Regions from separate parts of the Brevundimonas sp. RM1 genome, predicted to be linked through region 2. Evidence: riboswitches for the same ligand, from Rfam matches in the RefSeq annotation. Region 2 holds a riboswitch; the other holds the start of a gene.
What was found. Region 2 has a riboswitch for cobalamin ahead of ACU5AP_RS06735 (DUF1852 domain-containing protein). Riboswitches for the same ligand answer to the same signal wherever they lie in the genome.

Region 1: it holds a riboswitch for cobalamin, as region 2 does, so the genes downstream of both, ACU5AP_RS12250 (TonB-dependent receptor plug domain-containing protein) here and ACU5AP_RS06735 (DUF1852 domain-containing protein) in region 2, are expected to answer to the same signal.

Annotation. Positions count from the first base shown of each region.
Region 1 is NZ_JBRERY010000013.1:50,623-57,607, reverse strand. It holds gene cobD (threonine-phosphate decarboxylase CobD) at 1-946, opposite strand, end outside; gene ACU5AP_RS12250 (TonB-dependent receptor plug domain-containing protein) at 951-2,915, opposite strand; cobalamin riboswitch at 3,048-3,256, opposite strand; gene cobU (bifunctional adenosylcobinamide kinase/adenosylcobinamide-phosphate guanylyltransferase) at 3,296-3,817, shown strand; gene ACU5AP_RS12240 (HNH endonuclease) at 3,828-4,400, opposite strand; gene ACU5AP_RS12235 (ASCH domain-containing protein) at 4,553-4,951, opposite strand; gene ACU5AP_RS12230 (ASCH domain-containing protein) at 5,083-5,481, opposite strand; gene ACU5AP_RS12225 (trimeric intracellular cation channel family protein) at 5,503-6,165, opposite strand; gene ACU5AP_RS12220 (DNA-3-methyladenine glycosylase family protein) at 6,227-6,880, opposite strand; gene gluQRS (tRNA glutamyl-Q(34) synthetase GluQRS) at 6,970-6,985, shown strand, end outside.
Region 2 is NZ_JBRERY010000005.1:2,697-9,681, forward strand. It holds gene ACU5AP_RS06715 (NAD(P)/FAD-dependent oxidoreductase) at 110-1,444, shown strand; gene ACU5AP_RS06720 (DUF1365 domain-containing protein) at 1,441-2,244, shown strand; gene ACU5AP_RS06725 (cryptochrome/photolyase family protein) at 2,234-3,697, shown strand; gene ACU5AP_RS06730 (class I SAM-dependent methyltransferase) at 3,726-4,949, shown strand; cobalamin riboswitch at 5,063-5,278, shown strand; gene ACU5AP_RS06735 (DUF1852 domain-containing protein) at 5,389-6,375, shown strand; gene ACU5AP_RS06740 (methionine synthase) at 6,404-6,985, shown strand, end outside.

The DNA.
Region 1 (6,985 bases), on a different contig from region 2:
GAAGGGCGTCGGGCGTATGGTCGAACGGCCGGGTCAGGATTCCCGCGCGGCACAGGTGCTGGAACCAGCGCGCGGCGTGGGGCGTGCGCGTCATGCGAAACAGACTGGTCCCGCCGATGATCTGAAACCCCGCCCGCGCCAGCAGGTCGTCCAGCCGGTCGGCCCGTTCGGCCAGGGCCGCCTCGGTCCGGCGCCGCCAGGCCTCGTCGGCGTAGGCGCCCAGCCCCAGCGCCAGGGCGTCGGCGCCGACCGGCCAGTCGCCCTGAAGCGCGCGCAATCGCCGGATCAGCTCGGGCGCCGCCAGCATGAAGCCCAGCCGCACCCCGGCCAGACCATAAAATTTGCCGAAGGAGCGCAGGACGATCAGCCCCGGCTCGGCCAGGTCCGACACGCTGTCGCCGGGCGCGCATTCGATGAAGGACTCGTCCGCCACCAGCCAGCGCCCCGCCTTGGAGCGCGCCCGCGCCATGGCGATCAAATCGGTCCGCCGGATCAGGCGGCCGTCGGGATTGTTCGGATTGACGACGACCAGCACGCCCGCCTGCGAGGCCGCCGCCTGATCGGGCGCGATCAGACGCGTCGCCACGCCCGCCGCCCGCCAGGCCTCGGCGTGGGCGCCGTAGGTCGGGCCGACGATCTCGACCGCCCGCACGCCCAGCAATAGGGGCAGAAGACGGATCGCCGCCTCGGCCCCCGCGACCGCCGCCGTCCGCTCGGGCGCAGCGCCGAAGGCGGCTGCGGCGACCGTCTCCAACGCCGCCAGGGCGGCGGGATCGGGCAGGCGGTTCAGCGCCTCCTCCGACGCACGCGCCCCCCGCCACGGCTCGGGATTGATCCCCGTGGACAGGTCCAGCCAGGGCTGCGGCGCGTCGGGATAGGCGGCGGCGGCCGTCATCAGGCCGCCGCCGTGCCGGGTCGCCGTCGTCAGGAACGCGGCGTCCTTCATCGCATCAGAACCGGACGCGAACGCCGCCGAACACGCCACGTCCCGGCGCGCCGTAGTTCAGGACCGTCTGATAGTCCTCGTCGAAGGCGTTCTCGATCCGGCCGTAGACTTCCAGATGATCGTCGATCGGATAGGAGGCACGGATATCGACCAGGGTGTAGGCGTCGACCTTCACCGTGTTGGCGGCGTCATTGAAGGTTTCGCCGACGTAACGAACCCCCACGCCCGTCTTTAGGCCGAATGCCCAAGCGTAATCGACGTGCAAATTGCCCATGTGTTCGGGACGGCGCGTCAGGCGCTTGCCATTATGCTTAGGATCGGCGGCTTTGACCGCTTCAGCGTCTGTCCAAGTGTAGTTGGCCGAAACGGTCAGTCGATCACCCACCGCCCATCGCCCGGCGGCTTCGATCCCTTGCGCCTCCGTACGAACGATGTTGCCATAGAAACCGCCCCGAGACACGCCGTTGACCGCGCACAACGGGGACGTATAGGTCCAGCAATCAAAATAACCGATTTCGTTGTCGTTCTGCCGGTTGAAGTAGGTCAGCGAGACTACTGCGTCCTGGAATAAACGTTGCTCGACGCCGACTTCCCAGCTCTCGGATTCTTCGGGCTGAAGCGTCAGGTTGCCGTACTCGCTGTACAACTCATACAGCCCCGGCGCGCGGGAGCCCTGGCCCCAGCTGGCGCGGACCACCGTATCGCCCTCGTTCAGGGCCCAGGCCGCCGCGACCTGGCCCAGCAGGTTGTCGCCATATTGCGCATGATCGTCATAGCGCAGGCCGCCGGTCAGGGTCAGGCCGTCCAGCACCGTCCACTGCACCTGGCCATAGGCGCTGTTCAGCTCGGCCTCGCCGCGACCGAAGGCCGGGTTCGGGTTCCAGTCGCCGGGCGAGCGGGTCTTCATCTCCGACTTCTCGTGCTCCAGGCCGAAGGTCGCGTTCAGGGCCTCGGTGAAGGCGAAGGCGCCCTGATATTCCCAGCGGCGGTTCTGGCCCTCGGCGTCGAAGGTCAGGGTCTGGACCTTGTTGTCCGGGTTGAAGTTGCGGCGATCGGTGTCGGTGTGGGCGTAGCCGATGCGGTTGCGGAACCGGCCGTCCAGCAGGTCGAAGTTCAGACCGGCGTAGGCGACCAGCTCCTGGGTCTTGCCGTATTCGCGGCTGTCGCCGTTGAAGGCGTCGAAGTCGTTGCGGCCGCTGGACCAGACCGAGCGCAGGTCCAGCGAAACAGCGTCCGTCACCTTGACGTTCAGGCGGCCCGACAGACCGGTGTTGGCATAGCCGTCGTCCTCGGTCCCCTTGGCGAAGGCCGAGAAGCCGTCGGTGTCATAGCGGCTGGCGGCCAGACGCCAGCTCAGGCGCTCGTTGGCCCCGCCGACGCCGCCCCGGAAATAGGTCGTGCCGCGCGCGCCGGCCTCGGCGTCGAGGCTGCCTTGCAGGGCTTCGGTCGGTTCGGCGGTGACGATGTTGACCACGCCGCCGATGGCCTGGCTGCCCCACAGGGTCGACTGGGCGCCGCGCAGCACCTCGATGCGCGCGGTGTCGCCGACCAGCAGATTGCCGAAGTTGAAGCCCCCCTGGGTCGAGGACGGGTCGTTCAGCTTGACCCCGTCGATCAGGACGACGGTGTGCTGGCTCTCGGCGCCGCGGATGTTGACGCCCGTCGAGGTGCCCGGCCCGCCGTTGCGGGTGAAGCTGACGCCCGGCGTCTGGGCCAGAAGTTCGGCCACGACCGGAGTCTGGCGCGCCTCGAGGGCGGCCTGGGTCAGGACGGTGACCGAGGCGCCGACGCGCTCGATCGGCTGGGCCGAGCGGTTGGCGGTGACGACCACGTCCTCGACGGCGGTGGCGCCGGCGCGGCCCGCCACGTCGGGGGCGGCGGCCTGCTGGTCTAGGACTTCTGCGGCGAAGGCGGGGGCGGCGGCCAGAAGGCTGGCGGCGGCCAGGGTAGCGAAGGCGGTCCGGTTCATTCCGGTTCTCCATATGACGACGCCGCGCCGGACCGCCCGCCGCCCGGATGAGCGAAGGCGGCCGCTGACGCGGCTGGTTTACGACTGTCGTCACACGAGTTGCCTCGACCGCCCGGCACATCCCGACCGCGCGGAGAACGACGGCGACAGGCAGGTCTCCTGGCTCGCGGGTCAAGGCCGGTGCGCGTCGCCTTCCCAGAAGTCGTTCAGGCCGTGGCCTTCCGGACCGCCAGTGGCGTATGACGCGCGGGCTAGCCGCTTACAGTTGCGGGAACAGCCGGAGTTTCACACTCCGTTCCCTTTCAATCCCCTTTCGGGGAACCTGACGCGACCGTGGCAGTAGGACCGCGCGCCGTTCAGGTCAACCGGAGAGACGACGCATGACCCTGACCCTGGTTCTCGGCGGCGCCCGCTCCGGCAAGAGCGGCTACGCACAGCGACAGGCCGAACAGGCCGCCGAGGCGACGGGCCGCCCGCCCGTCTTCATCGCCACCGCCGAGGCCTTCGACGACGAGATGCGCGACCGCATCGCCCGCCATCAGGCCGAGCGCGGCCAGGGCTGGCGCCAGGTCGAGGCGCCGCTGAACCTGGCCGAAGCCGTGCGCGCCCTGTCGGCTAAGGACGTGGCGGTGGTCGACTGCCTGACGCTGTGGCTCAGCAATCAGATGCTGGCCGAGCGCGACCTGGCCGCCGCCGTCGACGACCTGGCCCAAGCCCTGGCCGCCTGCCCCGCCACGCTGTGGGTGGTCAGCAACGAAGTCGGCTGGTCGCTGGTGCCCGACAACCCGCTGGGCCGCCGCTTCCGCGACGAGGCCGGCCGCCTGAACCAGCGCATCGCCGCCGTCGCCGATACGGCCTGCCTGATCGTGGCGGGAATGCGCCTGCCGCTGGAGCGGATCTGACCGGAACCGCCTAAGGCTCCAGCTCGATGTCCCAGTAGAGGTAGTCGAGCCAGCTCTGGTGCAGGAAGTGGGGCGGGAAACGCCGCCCCGCCTGCTGAAGCTGCCAGGCGCTGGGCTGGTGGGCGGTGCGGCGCAGAGGCATCTGGGCCTGACCGGGCGTGCGGCCGCCCTTGCGCAGGTTGCAGGGACCGCAGGCGGCGACGATGTTCTGCCACGTCGTGCGCCCGCCGCGCGAGCGGGGGATGACGTGATCGAAGGTCAGATCCTGGGACGAGCCCGGCTCGCCGCAATACTGGCAGGCGAAACCGTCGCGCAGGAAGACGTTGAAACGGGTGAAGGCCGGCTTGCGGTCCTGATCCACATAGGACTTCAGGCAGACCACGCTGGGCAGTTGCATCTCCAGCGAAGGACTGCGCACGACCTTGTCATAGGTGGCGACCACGTCGACGCGATCCTGCCACACGGCCTTGACCACCTCTTCCCACGGCCACAGCGACAAGGGGAAATAGGACAAGGGCCTGAAATCGGCGTTCAGCACCAGGGCTGGAAAGCCGGACGGCGGGCGGGACAGGACCTGCATCAGGCCCTCCCGCTCATACGGGGGGTTATCGACGCGACAGGACTGAAGACACGTCTCCTTCCTTGGTCTGATGCGAAAACCCTACGCCTGATTCCCCCGCATCGCCATGACGGATACGACGCGTTTTCGTGACGCCCCCGTTCGTGACGCCCCCGTCAGAAGACCTCGACCAGTTCGAACCGCTCACACACGAGCGGCATGTCCGGCGCGAACACGCCCTCGCGCTCGAAATAGGTCTGATGGCCCTCGCGCCAGTATTGGGCCGACAGGTCGCCTTCGCCCTCGGCTCGCATGAAGTCCTCGTCGACCTGATCGAAAGCCAGGATACGGACCTCGGTCGTGCGGATCACGCAGGTCGGACGACCGCCCCCGTCGAGGATGACGCTGAGGTCGCCCACAGCCGGCATCACGTCCGCCTGACAGGAGACCAGGGAGGAACAGGTGGCGCGCTTGCGTCCGTCCAGCACCAAGGCCAGCAGTTCATCAGCCAAGCCGGGGTTGTCGCCAAACGCCCACCGGGGCACGGCGGCATAGATGTTGGGAAGATCGGTCATGGAGAACTCAACAACGGGTTGCGGCGCCAGGACAGGCGGCGAACTTGTTCATGAAGGCGGCCACATCAACGGCGCTCCGCTACACAGCCCTGACCAGGTCGTCGAAGCGAAGCGCCAGTAGAAAATCGCCGTCAGAAGACCTCGACCAGCTCGAATCGTTCGCAGACCACCTTCATGCCCGGCGCCCAGGTGCCTTCGCGTCGGTAATAGGCCTCATGCGCGTCGCGCCACCATTCGTAGGTCAGGTCGCCCTCTCCCTCGGCGCGGGCGAAGTCCTCGCTGACCTGCTCGAAAGGCATGATCTCGACCTCGGTCGTGCGGATCGCACAGCGAGGAGCGCCGGCGCCGTCGAGGATGACGCTGATCTCTCCCACGGTCGGCATGATGTCGGCCTCGCATGACGCCAGCGACGAACAGGTCGCGCGCTTGCCGCCCGCCAGCACCAGGGCCAGCAATTCATCGGCCAGTTCGGGGCTGTCGCCAAAGGGCCAACGGGGCGCGGCCGCATAGGCGGGGGGAATATCGTTCATCTGCATTCTCGTCAGTTGGATTCAATATCGCGAAGCGGCGGTCGGGAAGGCGGGCAGGCTCCAGCCCCACTTCAGGGCGCCGGCGCGCACGCCGAACCCGGCCACGACGGCCACCGCCACGGCGGGCCATGTGGGCAGGCTCACGGCCTTCAGGCCGACGAACAGGGCCGCCGACACCAGGGCGGCGGTGATGTTCAGTTCGCGCCGCAGCAGGATGGAGGGCTGGTGCGCCAGCACGTCGCGCACGATGCCGCCGAAGCAGGCCGTCAGCACGCCCATGACGATGCAGATCAGCGGCGTCACGCCATAGGAGGCCGCCTTGGCCGCCCCCATGACGCCATAGGCCGCCAGCCCGACCGCATCCAGCCACAGCAGGGCGCGGAAACGCCACGACCGCGCGCCCAGCATCCAGAAGCCGACGGCCGCCACCATGCAGACGGCGACATAGCGCCAGTCCTGCACCCAGAAGACCGGCGCTCCGATCAGCAGGTCGCGCAGGGTGCCGCCGCCCATGCCGGTCACGGCGGCGAAGAAGGCGAAGGTCAGGACGTCATGCTTCTCGCGCGCGGCGGCCAGGGCCCCGGTGGCGGCGAACACGGCCACGCCCGCGAAATCCAGCAACGGCAGAACCGCAGCCGGACGAACCAGGTCTGCGCCCGCGATCGGCTCCAACATCGTCATCATCCCCAGGGCGCCGCGCGGCGCCGTCTTCGGGGTCGCCCCCAGCCTTCATCAATGCCGAAGGCTAGAGGCCTTCGTCCAGCGCGATCTCGCCGCGCCGAACGCCACCATACCACCCCCAGAGCAAATGCGCCGCCACCGCGCGATGCGGGCGCCAGATCTCGGCGCGGGCATAGGCCTGTTTCTCGTTCGGACGGGCCTCGGCGCGGTCGGCCCAACGCATGGCTTCCTGAAGCGCCACGTCGCCGCCGGGAAAAACGTCCCCTCGCCCCTCGCAGAACATCAGGAAGGTCTCGGCCGTCCACTTGCCCACCCCCTTGATGGTGACCAGGGCGGCGATAGCCTCGGCGTCGTCCAGCCGCTCCAGATGATCGAAGTCGATGTGGCCCTCCGCATGGGCGCGGGCGATCTCATGGCCGTATTTCGCCTTCTGCCCCGACAGGCCGAAGGTGCGCAGCGTCTCTACATCGCGCGCCAGCACGGCCTCGGGCGTCACCTGACCGTCCAGCCCCTCCACCACCCGCTTCCAGATCGAGGCCGCCGCCGCCACCGACACCTGCTGCTCCACGATCATGCGGAACAGGCCCTCATAGCCGCCGGTCCGCAGCCGCCATTCGAACACGGGCGTCGAGGCGTGCGCGCGCGCCAGCGCCGGATCGGCGGCGGCCAGGGCCTCACGGGCGGCGGCGACGGAGGCGGGAGACGGAGCAAGGGCCATGAGGCCATGCTAGCCTTCCGCCTCATCCCTCGAAAAGAGACGTTCGCCGCACGGTTCTGACCGCGGCCGGAAACCGCTAGTCTGGCGCCATGTTCACCACCCGCT
Region 2 (6,985 bases):
CCTAATACGCTTCGCGCAAAAGTCTGGATCAATCGTCATCCGTTCGACCGCTCCGGTCGTATCAGCCGGACCTGCATCGCCTTCGATCGCGGGTTTCGCCGGAGCTCCCATGTCGTCATCCTTCGCCGCCCCGTCCAAAGCGCCCCTGAAGGTCGCCGTCGTGGGGTCGGGCGTGGCCGCCCTGTCCTCGGCCTGGCTGCTGTCCCAGAGGCACAGGGTCACGCTCTATGAAAAGGCCGAACGGCTGGGCGGCCATTCCAATACGGTGACGGCCGGAACGCCGCAGGGCGAGGTTCCTGTCGATACGGGCTTCATCTGCTTCAACGACGCTACCTATCCCAATCTGATCGCCCTGTTCGAGCATCTCGGGATTGCGACACGGGCGACCGACATGTCCTTCGCCGTGTCCTTGGATCAGGGGCGGTTCGAATACGCCGCGCCGGGCCTGTTCGCTCAACGGCGCAATCTGCTGCGGCCGCGCTTCTGGTCCATGCTAAGCGAGATCCTGCGGTTCTATCGGCAGGCGCCGGAGGATCTGTCCGAGCTGACCGATCCCCAACTGACGCTGGGCGACTATCTGAAGCGACAGGGGTTCAGCGAAGCCTTCCGCGACGATCATCTGCTGCCGATGGCGGCGGCCATCTGGTCCTCGCCCGCGCACGCCTTGATGGACTATCCGGCCGAGGCCTTCATCCGCTTCTGCGGCAACCACGGTCTGCTGAAGCTGGTCGGTCGCCCCCTTTGGCGTACGGTGGAGGGCGGCAGCCGGGTCTATGTCGAGAGGCTGGCGCGGGCGATTCCCGACATTCGTCTGGATCGCGGCGTGACGGCGGTGCGGCGCTCCGGCGAGGGCGTCGTCGTCCATGACAGCCAGGGCGGCGTCGAACGGTTCGACCATGTGGTCATCGGCGCCCATGCGGACCAGGCCCTGGCCATGCTGGCCGAGCCGACGCCGCGCGAACGAGAGGTGCTGGGGGTTTTCCGCTACAGCCGCAACTTGACCGTGCTGCATACGGACCAGAGCCTGATGCCGCGTCGTCGTCGCGCCTGGGCCAGTTGGAACTACATCGGGGCCGACGACGGCCTGTGCGTCACCTACTGGATGAACCGGCTCCAGGGGCTTGGGGGGCAAAACCTGTTCGTCACCCTGAATCCGCCGCGTCCGCCGCGTCCGGACACCCTGCTGCGCAGCGAACTGTACGAGCACCCCATCTTCAACCCCGCCGCCATTCAGGCCCAGAAGCAGTTGTGGAGCCTGCAGGGGCAGGGCGGCGTCTGGTTCTGCGGCGCCCATTTCGGCGCGGGCTTTCATGAGGACGGCCTGCAGTCCGGCCTCGCCGTGGCCGAACAGCTGGGCGGGGTGCGGCGGCCCTGGACGGTCCGGAACGAGAGCGGGCGCATCCATCTGCCGCCCGTGCCCAACCTATTGGAGGCGGCGGCGTGACCCAGGCCTCGGCCCTGTATCGCGGCGGCGTCACGCACAGGCGGCTGCGGCCGCGCGATCACCGCCTGAACTATCGCGTCTTCTGGCTGCTGCTGGACCTGGCTGAGATCGACGGCCTGGATCGGCGGCTGCGCCTGTTCTCGCGCAATCGCTTCAACCTGCTGTCCTTTCACGATCGGGACCACGGCGACGGTTCGGGCGCGGCCCTGCGGCCTCAGATCGAGGCCTGGCTGGAGCGGGCCGGGGTCGCGCTGGAGGGCGGGCCGATACGCCTGCTGACCATGCCGCGCGTGCTGGGCTATGTCTTCAATCCCATCAGCCTCTTTTATTGCCATCGGGCCGACGGCCGTCTGGCGGCGGTGGTCTATGAAGTGACCAGCACCTTCGGCGTGCGCCACGCCTATGTCATCCCCGTCCCGGTCGAGGACCAGGCGGCGGGCCTGATCCGGCAGGGCGCGGCCAAGGCCCTGTATGTCTCGCCCTTCATGGGGATGGAGATGGACTATGAATTTCGCGGCCATGCGCCGGGCGAGCGTCTGGACCTGACCATCGATGGCGTCGACTCGGGCGGCGTGCTGATCACGGCCGCCATGTCGGGCGAGCGCCATGACCTGACCGACGCCGATCTGCTGTCAGCGGCGGTCGCCCTGCCGTTCCTGACGCTCAAGGTCGTGGCTGCGATTCATTGGGAGGCGCTGAAACTCTGGCTGAAGCGGGTTCCTCTGACCCGTCAGCCGTCGCCCGCCTGGGAGCCTGTGACGATTCAAAAACAAGCGCGGGAGAGCCGTCTTGGCCGGTGAGTTCTCGCGTCCCGTCATCCTGTGGTTTCGGCGCGATCTCCGGCTGACGGACAATCCGGCGCTGACGGCCGCGATCGCGACCGGACGGCCGATTTTGCCGGTCTACATCCTGGACGAGAGCGGAGAGGGGCGTCGTCTCGGCGCCGCCTCCCTGTGGTGGTTGGACAAGTCGCTGCGGGCGCTCGATGCGGCGCTGAGCGGACGCGGGGGGCGGCTCATCCTGCGGCGCGGCGACAGCGAGGCCGAACTGCGCCGTCTGATCGACGAGACGGGCGCGGACGGGGTCTTCATGAACCGGCGCTTCGAACCGGACGCCTTCGCCCGGGACGCCGACATCGCCCATGCCCTGAAGGCCGAAGGCGTCGACAGCCACGGCTTCAACGGCGGTCTGCTGGTGCGTCCCGGCGCCGTGCTGACGGGTGAAGGGAAGCCCTATCGGGTCTTCACCCCCTTCCTGAAGGCGCTGTTGCAAGTCGTGCCTGAAAAGCCGGCGACGCCCGCGCCCGAGAGTTTGACCACGCCCGAGGGACCGGCCGGCGACGATCTCGACGCATGGGGACTGCATCCCTCGGCGCCCGACTGGTCAGGCGGCTTCGACTGGACGCCGGGCGAGGCGGGGGCCGCGGCAGCCCTGTCCGCCTTTATCGACGGCGGCCTGGCGGACTATGCCGCGGGGCGGGACGTGCCGGGGCGTCACGGAACGTCGCGCCTGTCGCCGCACCTGCACTGGGGCGAGATCAGTCCGCGCGGCGTGGTTCGGGCCGTTCGCGCCGCCGCCGTCGAAGGGCGTGTCGCCTCCGTCCAGGCTGACAAGTTCGTCGCCGAGATAGGCTGGCGAGAGTTCTCGGCCCATTTGCTGCATCACTTCCCCTACGTGACCGAGCGGGCCTTCCGGCCCGAGTTCGACGCCATGCCCTGGCGCACCGATCCCGAGCGGCTGCAGGCGTGGAAGAGAGGGCGGACCGGCTATCCCCTGGTCGATGCGGGGATGCGGGAGCTGTGGGCGACCGGCTGGATGCACAACCGCGTGCGGATGGTGGTCGCCTCCTTCCTGATCAAGCATCTGCTGATCGACTGGCGCGAGGGCGAGGCCTGGTTCTGGGACACGCTGGTGGACGCGGATCTGGCCAGCAATGTGCAGAATTGGCAGTGGGTCGCCGGTTCCGGCGCCGACGCCGCTCCCTATTTCCGCATCTTCAACCCTGTGGCCCAGGGCGAGAAGTTCGATCCTGTCGGCCGTTATGTCCGTCGCTGGGTTCCTGAACTTCGCGCCTTGCCGGACCGCTGGCTGCACGCGCCATGGACGGCGCCGGGCGCTGTTCTGGCCGAGGCGAGCATCAGTCTGGGGCGCGACTATCCACGTCCGATCGTGGATCATGGCGACGCGCGGGCGCGGGCCCTGGAGGCGCTGAAGGCGGTCTCGGGACGACGCGTGGATGACGAGGCGCTATGACGCCGTTACGCAAGAGGCTTGTGACGCCATGACCACGACCTTCTACGGCGACCGGCGGGAAAAGACATCGGCCCCTGTGCTCGACCTGCTGCTGCGGCTGTTGTCCTCGAACTGGACCTGGGGGCGGCTGACCCTGGTGCTGCCCGACGGCTCGAGCCGACAGCTGACCGGCCGATCGCCGGGGCATTCGGCCGTTCTGGTCACCCGCGATCCGCGCTTCGCCGCCCGGGTGCTGAAGAGCGGCGACATCGGTTTCGCCGAGGGCTATATGGCGGGGGAGTGGGATACGCCGGACCTGGCGGTTCTGCTGGAGACCCTGGTCAACAACTATGACCACATCAGGCGCCTGTTCGACGGCAATCCCCTGATGAACGCGGTCAACTGGCTGGGCCATAGGCTGAACCGCAACAGTCGTCGCGGATCGCGCCGCAACATCCACGCCCACTATGATCTGGGCAACGCCTTCTATTCGGCGTGGCTGGACCCTTCCATGACCTATTCCGCGGCGCGGTTTGAGCGGCCGGGGCAGTCGCTGCAGGAGGCCCAGCGGGCGAAATACGCCGCCCTGGCGCGCCTCATGGATCTGCAGCCGGGTCACAGCGTGCTGGAGATCGGCTGCGGCTGGGGCGGTTTCGCCGAGTTCGCGGCGCGCGAGGTCGGCGCCGTCGTCACCGGCGTGACCATCTCGCGCGAGCAGCACGACTACGCCCGCCGTCGGATGTTCGAGGCGGGGCTGGCCGAGCGCGCGGACATTCGCCTGATCGACTATCGCGACGTTCAGGGACGCTTCGATCGCGTCGCCTCCATCGAGATGTTCGAGGCCGTGGGGCGTGAATACTGGCCGACCTACTTCCAGAAAGTTCATGACGTCCTGAAGCCCGGCGGACGCGCCGGACTGCAGATCATCACCATTCAGGACGATCTGTTCGACGAGTATGACGCCCGCACCGACTTCATCCAGAAGTACGTGTTCCCCGGCGGTTCGCTGCCCTCGGAGGCCAGGATGGCGCCCGTGGTCGAGAGCGCCGGACTGAACCGGACGGCCGTGGAACGCTTCGGCGGGGACTACGCCGACACCCTGGCCGAATGGATGCGCCGGTTCGACGCCGCATGGACGGAGATCCGCCAGGACGGCCAGGCGTTCGATGACCGGTTTCGCCGTCTCTGGCGCTTCTACCTGGCCTATTGCGAGGCGGGTTTTCGTTCGGGGCGCACCGACGTGATCCAGATCGCCCTGGATCGGACTTTCTGATCCGCCATGAGTCATGGAGCTTACGAGAACCTCGAACGACCTTTCCTGCTTGTTTAGTTTCATAATGATATAAACATATCTTTATATTGATATTGACTCTGGACTAGGGCGTGTCATCTTCACCGCGTCGTGGTTCTGCGCGTCGCCTGCGGGCGAGGCGGAGCTAAGAGGGAAGCCGGTGAGACCTTGGTCGAGGCCGGCGCTGCCCCCGCAACTGTGAGCGGCGAGCCGATAGTCCATTTCGTGTCACTGAGGGTTCGCTCTCGGGAAGGCCGGACCGGAGGCGATGACCCGTGAGCCAGGAGACCTGCCCCGACAGATAACGTCCTCCGGCGGGGTGTCCGGTCAGGCCGCATGAGCGCCGCGACGGGACGATTCCGAGCGCAGGCGGTCGCGCGTCCCTGTCCGCTGTCTCGCCACAGCATCAACGGCAGAGACCATGGCGAGCAGCGAATTCACCTTCAGCATCAAGCGCACCGCGCTCGACGAGAATTATGTTCCCGCTGAAAACACGCGGATCACGACCAACTTCGCCAACCTGGCCAGGGGCGAGAGCCGCCAGGAGAACCTGCGCAACACCCTGAGGATGATCGACAACCGGTTCAACTCCCTGGCGCACTGGGGCAACCCCAAGGGGGATCGCTACGCCGTCGAACTCACGATCATCTCCGTCGAAATGAGCGTCTCGCCAAGCGAGGGCGCCGACGCCTTCCCGCTGATTGAAATCCTTCAGACGATGGTCATCGACAGAAACACCGGTGAGCGGATCGACGGGATCATCGGCAACAACTTTTCCTCCTACGTCCGCGACTACGACTTCAGCGTGGTTCTGCCGGAGCACATGAAGAACCACCCCGGCGCCGGCGCGCCGGACGGGTTCGGCGACCTGCATGGAAAGCTGTTCAAGCATTTCCTGAATTCGGGCGCCTATCGGGATAATTTCGGCAAGCCGCCTGTCATCTGTCTGAGCGTGTCGAGCAACAAGACCTACCATCGGGCCGGCGATGAGCACGCCGTGCTGGGTCTTGAGTACGAGAATGACGCGTTCTCGCCGACCGATCAGTATTTCGCGAAAATGGGGATGAAGGTGCGCTACTTCATGCCCAAGGGCAGCGTGGCGCCCTTCGCCTTCTACCACGTGGGCGATCTGACGGCGGACTACACCGACCTGGAGCTGGTCAGCACGATCAGCACCATGGAGACCTTCCAGAAGATCTATCGTCCCGAGATCTACAACGCCAATTCGCCGGCGACCGAGCAGTACCAGCCCAGCCTGAAGTGTCAGGACTATTCGCTGACCCGCATCGTCTACGATCGCGAGGAGCGCAGCCGCCTGGCCGTCGAGCAGGGCAGGTTCGTCGAAGAGCGTTTCATCAAGCCGTACCGCGACGTCCTCGACCAGTGGTCCGCCAGCTTCGTCGCCTGATCAGCCTCTCCATACAAAGTCATCCGTCATGAAAACCCTGTTGCCCACCTCGACCGCCGGCAGCCTGCCCAAACCCGTCTGGCTGGCTCAGCCCGAGACCCTATGGTCGCCCTGGAAGCTGGAGGGCGAGGAACTGGTCGAGGCCAAGCGGGACGCCCTGCGTCTGTCGCTGGACGATCAGCGCCGGGCCGGCATCGACATCGTCAGCGACGGCGAACAGACCCGCCAGCATTTCGTCACCACCTTCATCGAACATCTGGACGGCGTGGACTTCGAGACGCGCAAGACCATGCGCATCCGCAACCGCTATGACGCCAGCGTGCCGGTGATCGTGGGCGCCGTCAGCCGTCAGAAGCCGGTCTTCGTCGAAGACGCCGAATACCTGCGCCAGCAGACAGATCAGCCGATCAAATGGGCCCTGCCGGGGCCGATGACGATGATCGACACCCTTTATGACGACCACTACGGCAGCCGCGAGAAACTGGCCTGGGAATTCGCGAAAATCCTCAATGAAGAGGCGCGGGAGCTGGAAGCCGCAGGCGTTGACATCATCCAGTTCGACGAGCCCGCCTTCAACGTCTTCTTCGATAAGGTGAACGACTGGGGCGTG